DNA from 3 places in the Litchfieldia luteola genome. Region 3 is predicted to be linked to each of the others. Evidence: a T-box and tRNA genes for the amino acid it is inferred to sense, from the RefSeq annotation. Region 3 holds a T-box; the other regions hold tRNA genes.
The links. A T-box is a leader RNA that pairs with one kind of tRNA and senses whether it is charged. The one in region 3 lies ahead of ileS (isoleucine--tRNA ligase), so its partner is inferred to be a tRNA-Ile.
Positions count from the first base shown of each region.

Region 1: it encodes a tRNA-Ile, which carries the amino acid that the T-box ahead of ileS (isoleucine--tRNA ligase) is inferred to sense. The anticodon was not compared.
Region 2: it encodes a tRNA-Ile, which carries the amino acid that the T-box ahead of ileS (isoleucine--tRNA ligase) is inferred to sense. The anticodon was not compared.

Region 1 is NZ_JAGGKM010000004.1:513,009-516,263, reverse strand. It holds tRNA gene J2Z26_RS14580 (tRNA-Lys) at 88-163, shown strand; tRNA gene J2Z26_RS14575 (tRNA-Leu) at 182-265, shown strand; tRNA gene J2Z26_RS14570 (tRNA-Gly) at 274-348, shown strand; tRNA gene J2Z26_RS14565 (tRNA-Leu) at 372-460, shown strand; tRNA gene J2Z26_RS14560 (tRNA-Arg) at 468-544, shown strand; tRNA gene J2Z26_RS14555 (tRNA-Pro) at 555-631, shown strand; tRNA gene J2Z26_RS14550 (tRNA-Ala) at 646-721, shown strand; tRNA gene J2Z26_RS14545 (tRNA-Met) at 769-845, shown strand; tRNA gene J2Z26_RS14540 (tRNA-Ile) at 885-961, shown strand; tRNA gene J2Z26_RS14535 (tRNA-Ser) at 976-1,068, shown strand; tRNA gene J2Z26_RS14530 (tRNA-Met) at 1,133-1,209, shown strand; tRNA gene J2Z26_RS14525 (tRNA-Asp) at 1,212-1,287, shown strand; tRNA gene J2Z26_RS14520 (tRNA-Phe) at 1,319-1,394, shown strand; tRNA gene J2Z26_RS14515 (tRNA-His) at 1,421-1,496, shown strand; tRNA gene J2Z26_RS14510 (tRNA-Gly) at 1,504-1,577, shown strand; tRNA gene J2Z26_RS14505 (tRNA-Ile) at 1,601-1,677, shown strand; tRNA gene J2Z26_RS14500 (tRNA-Asn) at 1,711-1,785, shown strand; tRNA gene J2Z26_RS14495 (tRNA-Ser) at 1,790-1,880, shown strand; tRNA gene J2Z26_RS14490 (tRNA-Glu) at 1,897-1,968, shown strand; gene glgB (1,4-alpha-glucan branching enzyme) at 2,517-3,255, shown strand, end outside.
Region 2 is NZ_JAGGKM010000009.1:102,482-105,736, forward strand. It holds gene J2Z26_RS20375 (hypothetical protein) at 79-243, shown strand; gene J2Z26_RS20380 (hypothetical protein) at 328-1,149, opposite strand; gene J2Z26_RS20385 (DUF6407 family protein) at 1,339-1,629, opposite strand; tRNA gene J2Z26_RS20390 (tRNA-Ser) at 1,820-1,910, opposite strand; tRNA gene J2Z26_RS20395 (tRNA-Ile) at 2,004-2,080, opposite strand; tRNA gene J2Z26_RS20400 (tRNA-Gly) at 2,092-2,165, opposite strand; tRNA gene J2Z26_RS20405 (tRNA-Gln) at 2,186-2,260, opposite strand; tRNA gene J2Z26_RS20410 (tRNA-His) at 2,394-2,469, opposite strand; tRNA gene J2Z26_RS20415 (tRNA-Ser) at 2,500-2,592, opposite strand; tRNA gene J2Z26_RS20420 (tRNA-Ala) at 2,601-2,673, opposite strand; tRNA gene J2Z26_RS20425 (tRNA-Pro) at 2,690-2,766, opposite strand; tRNA gene J2Z26_RS20430 (tRNA-Arg) at 2,779-2,855, opposite strand; tRNA gene J2Z26_RS20435 (tRNA-Leu) at 2,956-3,044, opposite strand; tRNA gene J2Z26_RS20440 (tRNA-Gly) at 3,069-3,143, opposite strand; tRNA gene J2Z26_RS20445 (tRNA-Leu) at 3,183-3,255, opposite strand, start outside.
Region 3 is NZ_JAGGKM010000002.1:412,469-415,723, reverse strand. It holds gene J2Z26_RS06880 (YggT family protein) at 1-30, shown strand, start outside; gene J2Z26_RS06875 (YlmH family RNA-binding protein) at 116-889, shown strand; gene J2Z26_RS06870 (DivIVA domain-containing protein) at 984-1,502, shown strand; T-box leader at 1,542-1,763, shown strand; gene ileS (isoleucine--tRNA ligase) at 1,883-3,255, shown strand, end outside.

The DNA of each region.
Region 1 (3,255 bases), on a different contig from region 3:
AAGCTTCCTGAGATGAGGACACGTATTAGATGCTCTTGCCCAATTACCTATCAAGCTTTAACATGAAATACAATCTCTTATTATTAAGAGCCATTAGCTCAGTTGGTAGAGCATCTGACTTTTAATCAGAGGGTCGAAGGTTCGAATCCTTCATGGCTCACCATTTTAATTTTATTCATTTGCGGGTGTGGCGGAATTGGCAGACGCGCTAGACTTAGGATCTAGTGTCCATGACGTGGGGGTTCGAGTCCCTTCACCCGCACCAATATTTTTGCGGAAGTAGTTCAGTGGTAGAACACCACCTTGCCAAGGTGGGGGTCGCGAGTTCGAGCCTCGTCTTCCGCTCCAAAAACAGTCTGCTTTCTTTATGTGCCGGGGTGGCGGAACTGGCAGACGCACAGGACTTAAAATCCTGCGGTAGGTGACTACCGTACCGGTTCGATTCCGGTCCTCGGCACCATTTATATGCGCCCGTAGCTCAATTGGATAGAGCGTCTGACTACGGATCAGAAGGTTATGGGTTCGACTCCTTTCGGGCGCGCCATATATATTTACGGGGAGTAGCTCAGCTTGGTAGAGCACTTGGTTTGGGACCAAGGGGTCGCAGGTTCGAATCCTGTCTTCCCGACCATTTCAAAACTATTTGGGGCCTTAGCTCAGCTGGGAGAGCGCCTGCCTTGCACGCAGGAGGTCAGCGGTTCGATCCCGCTAGGCTCCACCAAATTATTCTCACAAAGTGAAAATAATTTTCCTTGCACTTCTTAATATGGCGGTGTAGCTCAGCTGGCTAGAGCGTACGGTTCATACCCGTGAGGTCGTGGGTTCGACTCCCTCCGCCGCTACCATATTATTTAGAACAAACTAACACTTAATATCTTCTCTTAGGACCTTTAGCTCAGCTGGTTAGAGCAGACGGCTCATAACCGTCCGGTCGTAGGTTCGAGTCCTACAAGGTCCACCATTAGTTAATTATACGGAGGAATACCCAAGTCCGGCTGAAGGGATCGGTCTTGAAAACCGACAGGGGTGTTAAAGCCCGCGGGGGTTCGAATCCCTCTTCCTCCGCCATTATCTCATTTGAAATGATGGCTAAAATCTTCAGCAAAACATATACATTTATAATTTTTATTATCGCGGGGTGGAGCAGTTCGGTAGCTCGTCGGGCTCATAACCCGAAGGTCGCAGGTTCAAATCCTGTCCCCGCAACCAATGGTCCCGTGGTGTAGCGGTTAACATGCCTGCCTGTCACGCAGGAGATCGCCGGTTCGATCCCGGTCGGGACCGCCATTAGTTATTCAAAACAACAAATATTTTATATGGCTCAGTAGCTCAGTTGGTAGAGCAAAGGACTGAAAATCCTTGTGTCGGCGGTTCGATTCCGTCCTGAGCCACCATTTTATTCTCTAATTTAATAATTGTGGCGGTTGTGGCGAAGTGGTTAACGCACCTGATTGTGGTTCAGGCATTCGTGGGTTCGATTCCCATCAGTCGCCCCATACAACTGCGGGTGTAGTTTAATGGTAAAACCTCAGCCTTCCAAGCTGATGTCGTGAGTTCGATTCTCATCACCCGCTCCATTTACTTTAACCTAAACTTATTAGGGCCTATAGCTCAGCTGGTTAGAGCGCACGCCTGATAAGCGTGAGGTCGATGGTTCGAGTCCATTTAGGCCCACCATTCATAACCTATGAATGATTCTATTCTCACTATTCCACAGTAGCTCAGTGGTAGAGCTATCGGCTGTTAACCGATCGGTCGCAGGTTCGAGTCCTGCCTGTGGAGCCATTATGGGGAAGTACTCAAGAGGCTGAAGAGGCGCCCCTGCTAAGGGTGTAGGTCGCGTGAGCGGCGCGAGGGTTCAAATCCCTCCTTCTCCGCCATAAGAACATTATTTATGGCCCATTGGTCAAGCGGTTAAGACACCGCCCTTTCACGGCGGTAACACGGGTTCGAATCCCGTATGGGTCATCAAAAAAGCGTAACGAGTTTAATTACTCGTTGCGCTTTTTTTCTTTTCCTATATCGTCTACTTAACCTATTCTAGCTTCCTCTTATGAATCATTATTCACTCTTATCCACTCATCTGTCTTTTCCATATTGAACAATTTGTGTCTAGTTTTTTATCGACAATATTTGCTTTTTGACTAAAACGCTTTTGCGTTTACTGCTTTACTATAACAAATTAGCTGATAATTTATAATATTTACTATATTTTTTCTCAATAATCCCTCTTCATGAAGACGAATCCAGCATCAATCAAAGATTGTTATAACAATGTTTTACCCGTAACTATACTTGTAAAGACTATTTATAAAACAAATAGTGAAATACTTTTTTCATAAAAATAATGTAATCGTTTGCAATAATAATTGAATGTTATCTAGCAATAACAATTAATGGTGGAAAAGAATATTTTGTAAAATAATGTCATACAAAAATACCTCTTCACACTTACAATTGCTTGTAAAATGAATAAATAATGATCGAACTAAACGTTATAGAAAGGGTGGATACGAGTGATCTTAACTCTTCCAACTAGTCATGATATTCATTTATTTCATGAAGGAAATCTATTTAAAAGCTACCAGTTATTTGGGGCACATCTTACATTGCAAAATGGTGTGGAGGGAACACAGTTCACTGTCTGGGCACCTCATGCTGCAAAAGTAAATATTGTAGGTAACTTTAATCAGTGGGAAGGAGAACATCATCCATTAGATAAGATAAATAATGAGGGAATTTGGACAAATTTTTTCCCTGGATTAGTTGAAGGAGACATCTATAAATATGAGATAACTACTGACCGTGGTGACATTCTCTTAAAGTCGGATCCTTTTGCTTTCTATTCTGAGATTAGACCAGCAACAGCTTCTGTTATTTATAATCTTGAAGGCTATAAATGGAATGATAGGGCATGGCAAAGAAATAAAAGGTCTACTCATGATAAGCCTTTAAATATATATGAAGTGCATTTAGGTTCATGGAAAGTAAAAACTGATGGTACCTATTATTCATATGAAGAACTATCAGAACTTCTTATACCTTACGTTCTTGAGCATGGTTTTACTCATATAGAACTTTTACCACTTGTAGAACATCCACTTGATAAGTCTTGGGGATACCAGGGGACTGGCTATTACTCTGCAACTAGTCGTTATGGGACGCCTCATGGGTTAATGTATCTTATTGACCAATGTCATCAAAATGGTATTGGTGTCATCATGGATTGGGTACCAGGACACTTTTGTAAGGATT
Region 2 (3,255 bases), on a different contig from region 3:
TTGTGATTTTTGTCACATAAAATAAGTTAAAAATCTAGTAAGCTAAGGTTAAGTTACCATTTATAAGGGGGAAATAACATGATTTTAGCTTGGATTATTACATTCAGTCTTATTTTACTTTGTTTATCTGCAACAGTTTTAATTATGAATGGAGTTAAACAAACAGACGAGCAAGAATTAGCAGACTTACATATAAATATTAAAAATATAGCTGTCAAAACTAACTTTAAAAAGGTTAGCTAACCAACATAAAAGGGATAGTTGAACAGAAATCCATTCTGTTACAACTATCCTTTTTTTATATTCCTTTACTGAAGGGGATGATTATTATTTTATCTTCCTAATCAAACTGTAATAATACTCACCAATTAATAGCACCATTAAATGAATTGGTATAAGGGAAAATAAACTTAATGAGTTAGACGGACGAATGGTTTTATATCTAAACAAAAGCCGATCAATTAAATGAAGGACGGCAATACCAGCCAACTTTACCTTTCGATTTAAATGTAATGTTGTCAAAGTTCCAATAAACCCTGAAACGAATGTATAAAGTGGCACAAGAATAAAATGCTCCCAATATTTATCTCTTAACAAGCCTATTCTAAATCTGTATTTATTAAATAGAACTAAACAAAAATAAAGGACATTAGTATAATTCACCCAGTAAGCCAAAAAGACGGATATATAGACGATCATTTTATTCCCTTTTTGCACACTATCCCACCATTTTGATAGGATAAAGAAATAAAAAGGCATTGCAGTGAATGTGTAGGCTGTACTCCATTTTCTATTCTTATAAATACCCAATTTGGTAAAGATTCGTTCTACCACTACGTAAGTAAAAGAAACTCCTACTCTCCATTTCCACCCTTTATTAAATAAAGTTAACATTGTCCCAGCTATTGGTACAAATAATGATTGAGACATGAAGGCACCGAATACTGAATCAACCCAATTATTTTTAAAAAACTTAGGAAAGTACCAATACATTTTAAAGATATTCAAAACAAAGTATTCAAATACATAAGCCATCCCTATACTTATCATGAGCAAAGAGAAGGTTTTTTTTCCTTTACGATAAAATGTAAAAATTAGCAGAAATGTATGTATAGTTGCTAATAGTATAAAAGGAAGTCGATTTTTCATAAATGGAGTTTCCTTTCTCAGCCTGAAACCAATCATGAAGATAAAAATATCAATTGCATATACAAAAGGTTTCTTTAGTATTCTTAGTTGTTGCTACAAATATGTATAACGTAAAGGAAAGTTCCACTCTATTAAAAAAAGCATTTACCCCATTGAGGTTAATGCCAGAGTAACAAAATATATATGATCTTAATAATGACGATAAACCTTCCCTTTATAAATATCCTCAATATCTATATCACGTTCAGAGTTCATTGAATGCTCAACGACTTTAGATAGAAGGTTCTCTTCAATCATAGAAGCAATGTGGATAGTATGTATATTTCCAGCATTAGTCTCTTCAATCTCTTCGTAAGAATTTAATTTGTAAAAATTAATTGCTTTTCTGATTAATCCTTGAACACACTCTCTATTACTAGAATCAAAATACTTTGTATTTTCAATTGTTTCACTCACAAAAGTATATATATTTTTAATCAAACTAAAACCTCCAACAGAGATAAAAAATGGAATGCTTTTCTCTAGTTTCTTCTTTTTAAAATAAGAATATCCTGTTCCTTTAAAGGACTCTTTTGAAAAAAATAAAAAAGATCCTATATCCTACTTGTCATTCTATTTTGAATGGCCGTGAGTAAATATAAGATCTTACAATTATGTAGTTATTTTAACATGGCGGAGAAGGAGGGATTTGAACCCTCGCGCCGCTTACACGACCTACACCCTTAGCAGGGGCGCCTCTTCAGCCACTTGAGTACTTCCCCAATATATAGCTCCCACCTACGACCTATCAGTTAACAGCCGATAACTCAACCACTGACATACTGTGGAACAAAATTTATGGATTAATTTAGAAATGGTGGGCCTAAATGGACTCGAACCATCGACCTCACGCTTATCAGGCGTGCGCTCTAACCAGCTGAGCTATAGGCCCATTAAAACAAATGGAGCGGGTGATGAGAATCGAACTCACGACATCAGCTTGGAAGGCTGAGGTTTTACCATTAAACTACACCCGCAATTTATTCTTATAAAGTAATGGCTGGGCTAGCTGGATTCGAACCAACGCATGACGGAGTCAAAGTCCGTTGCCTTACCGCTTGGCTATAGCCCATTGAATAATCAACATGAATAAACTTCTAGACTTACTTCATAAAAAAACACCGCAAGAGGATATTTTAGGATATTTAAAAGGAAATATCACTAATTATCATCGAAAGGAGTTTCTTAAATAATATTTAAATAAATGGGGCGACTGATGGGAATCGAACCCACGAATGTCGGAACCACAATCCGATGCGTTAACCACTTCGCCACAACCGCCAAATTAAGTTAAATGCCACAATAGAATAATGGCGGAGGAAGAGGGATTCGAACCCCCGCGGGCTTTGACACCCCTGTCGGTTTTCAAGACCGATCCCTTCAGCCGGACTTGGGTATTCCTCCATTTAACATGGAGCCTAGCGGGATCGAACCGCTGACCTCCTGCGTGCAAGGCAGGCGCTCTCCCAGCTGAGCTAAGGCCCCTTAATAGTACTAAAACTGGTCGGGAAGACAGGATTCGAACCTGCGACCCCTTGGTCCCAAACCAAGTGCTCTACCAAGCTGAGCTACTCCCCGTAATTAAAATAATGGCGCGCCCGAAAGGAGTCGAACCCATAACCTTCTGATCCGTAGTCAGACGCTCTATCCAATTGAGCTACGGGCGCATGATATTAACAAAATAATCTGGTCACTTTAAGGAAAGTTCATTTCGCTTTGCGATGTTTCGGAAAAGTTATTTTTCTCCACTTCGTTACGCAAAAACTTTGGTGCCGAGGACCGGAATCGAACCGGTACGGTAGTCACCTACCGCAGGATTTTAAGTCCTGTGCGTCTGCCAGTTCCGCCACCCCGGCACATAAAAGAAAGCAGACAATTTTTGGAGCGGAAGACGAGGCTCGAACTCGCGACCCCCACCTTGGCAAGGTGGTGTTCTACCACTGAACTACTTCCGCAACACATATGGAACGTTCTTTTGCTAGCGCAAAAAACGTTGGTGCGGGTGAAGGGACTCGAACCCCCACGTCAATGACACTAGATCCTAAGTCTAGCGCGTCTGCCAATTCC
Region 3 (3,255 bases):
GGATTAAATACTTTATTTGGAATGTTTTAGTGTATAGTACAATTCTTGAAGCTCGGCATTAGCCGAGTTTCTTTAAGTAGTTCGACCTAATTTAGTATATGGAGAAATCATTTATATGAATATCTATCAACATTTTCGAAAAGAAGAGCATGCCTTTATTGATCAAGTAATGTCATGGAAGGAAACTGTACTTACACAATACGCTCCTAAAACAACAGACTTTCTAGATCCTAGAGAACAGGATATGATGAAACTTATCATCGGTAATGACTCAGAAGTTCAGGTTAGCTTCTACGGTGGACATGATTCTACCGAAAGAAAAAGGGCACTTCTATACCCTGAATATTATAAACCCGCAGTTGATGATTTTCAGTTATCTGTTTTTCAAATTGTGTATCCTTCTAAATTTGTTACAATTGATCACCGTAAAATATTAGGATCCCTAATGTCTTTAGGTGTAAAGAGGAGTAAGTTTGGGGATATCCTTGTCTCTGGTGACCTCGTTCAGATTATTGTAGCAAAAGAAATAGGAGATTATATTCGGGTGAACCTGGAATCAGTCGGAAAAGCGACAGTTTCTCTTAAAGAAATTTCTTTTGACAATATTGTCTTAACTGAGGAAGCGTGGGATGAACATTCCACAACAGTTTCTTCAATGAGACTTGATGTGGTACTATCTTCCATCTATAACTTGTCTAGGCAAAAGATTCAAGCGTTTATACAATCTGGTTTGGTTAAGGTTAATTGGAAAATTGTAGAACAAACAGCTTTTGAGTGTAAAGAAGGAGATGTACTTTCCCTTCGTGGGTTTGGACGAAGTAAACTTCTTACTATTGAAGGAAAAACAAAAAAGGAAAAATGGCGAATCATTGTAGGGAAACAAAAATAATTCCAGAATCATTGCAGGATTTTGACTTTTAACGTCGAATATGTCGAATAGTGAAATATATGGACTAACACTACTACTTATTGGAGGTGGCAATATGCCTTTAACACCATTAGATATTCATAACAAAGAGTTTAATAAAGGATTTCGTGGATACGATGAAGATGAAGTTAATGAATTTCTTGACCAAGTGATTAAGGACTATGAATTGGTCATTCGTGAAAAAAAGGAACTAGAAGCTAAATTGGCAGAGCAAGGTGAGAAATTAGGTCATTTTACAAATATTGAAGATACTTTGAATAAATCAATTTTAATAGCTCAAGAGACTGCTGAAGACGTAAAAAGAAATGCTCAAAAAGAAGCGAAACTTATTATTAAAGAAGCAGAAAAAAATGCTGATCGTATTATTAATGAATCTCTTGCTAAATCAAGAAAGATTGCTATTGAAATTGAAGAGCTCAAGAAACAGTCTAAAGTTTTTAGAAATCGTTTTAAAATGCTGATTGAAGCACAACTAGATCTAATTCAATCTGATGACTGGGACCACTTAATGAAATACAATGTGGAACCTGTTTTTGATGACTCTGAAGATAACAGAAGCAAACTTGACGTTTAGACAATTTATAGCATATAATTTATAGTAAATTTTATTAAATAGTTAACGATGATGGGGACAGTAGTGTTTTATTTTACTTACAAAGCGAGTCAGGGACGGTGTGAGCCTGACTAAGGATAAAATATGAAGATCACCCTGGAGTTCCTTTCTGAACCTTAAGTAAGTTTAGGCGAATCATTCACGTTAAGAATGTTTGAGTGGGCTAATTGTATTTTTATTAGTCATTTAAGGGTGGTACCGCGAGACCTTCTCGTCCCTTTTGGGATGAGAAGGTCTTTTTGTATTTTTAAAAAATTATGTATATTTCATTAAAGCTGATAGTAAATGATTATTTTTGGCAATGATGAAAGTGAAACCAAAGTTGGAGGAGAAATGTTTTTATGGAGTACAAAGATACGTTATTAATGCCTAAAACCGAATTCCCAATGCGTGGAAATCTACCAAACAGAGAACCACAGTTGCAAACTAAGTGGGAAGAAATGGATATTTATAAAAAGGTACAAGAGCACACGAAAGATCGCCCATTATTTATTTTACATGATGGCCCTCCATATGCTAATGGGGATATCCACATGGGTCATGCTCTTAATAAAATTTTAAAGGACTTTATCGTTCGTTATAAATCCATGAGTGGATTTTGTGCTCCGTATGTTCCAGGATGGGACACTCACGGATTACCAATAGAAACAGCTCTCACGAAAAATAAAAAAGTAAACCGTAAAGAAATGTCGGTTGCTGAATTTAGAAAGCTATGTGAAGAGTATGCTTACGAACAAATTAATAGTCAACGTGAGCAGTTTAAACGTTTGGGTGTTCGAGGAGACTGGGATAATCCATACATCACTTTAAAGCCTGAGTACGAGGCACAACAAATAAAAGTTTTCGGTGACATGGCAAAAAAAGGCTACATTTATAAAGGATTAAAACCTGTCTATTGGTCTCCTTCAAGTGAATCAGCACTAGCTGAAGCAGAAATTGAATATCAAGATAAGCGCTCAGCCTCTATCTATGTTGGCTTTGAGGTGAAAGATGGTAAGGGTGTTCTAGAAGGAAATGAACAGATTGTTATCTGGACAACAACACCTTGGACTATTCCAGCTAACCTTGGCATTTCTGTACATCCAGACCTAGATTATAGTGTTGTTGAAGTTAGTGATAAAAAATATGTTGTAGCTACAGATTTACTTGAAAGTGTAACAAAAGAGTTTGAATGGGAAAATGTCTCAACCGTTAAAAAGGTAAAAGGTAAAGAACTAGAAAACGTAATTGCTAAACACCCAATATATGGTCGTGACTCCCTAGTGATGTGCGGAGAGCATGTTACTACTGAGTCAGGTACTGGTTGTGTTCATACTGCACCGGGCCATGGTGAGGATGACTTTATTGTTGGGCAAAAATATGGATTAGATGTATTATGTCCTGTTGATGAAAAGGGTTATATGACATCTGAGGCTGAAGGGTTTGAGGGCCTATTTTATGATGAGGCGAATAAGCCAATCTCTGAGAAATTGTCAGAAGTAGGTGCACTGTTAAAACTTTCGTTTATCACCCACTCGTACCCACATGACTGGCGTACAAAAAAACCAACCATCTTCCGTGCAACGGCGCAATGGTTTGCATCCATCAAAGATTTCCGTTATGAATTAATGGATGCAGTGAAAGAAACAAAATGGGTACCTGCATGGGGCGAGACTCGTCTATTTAACATGGTACGTGACCGTGGGGACTGGTGTATTTCACGTCAACGTGCATG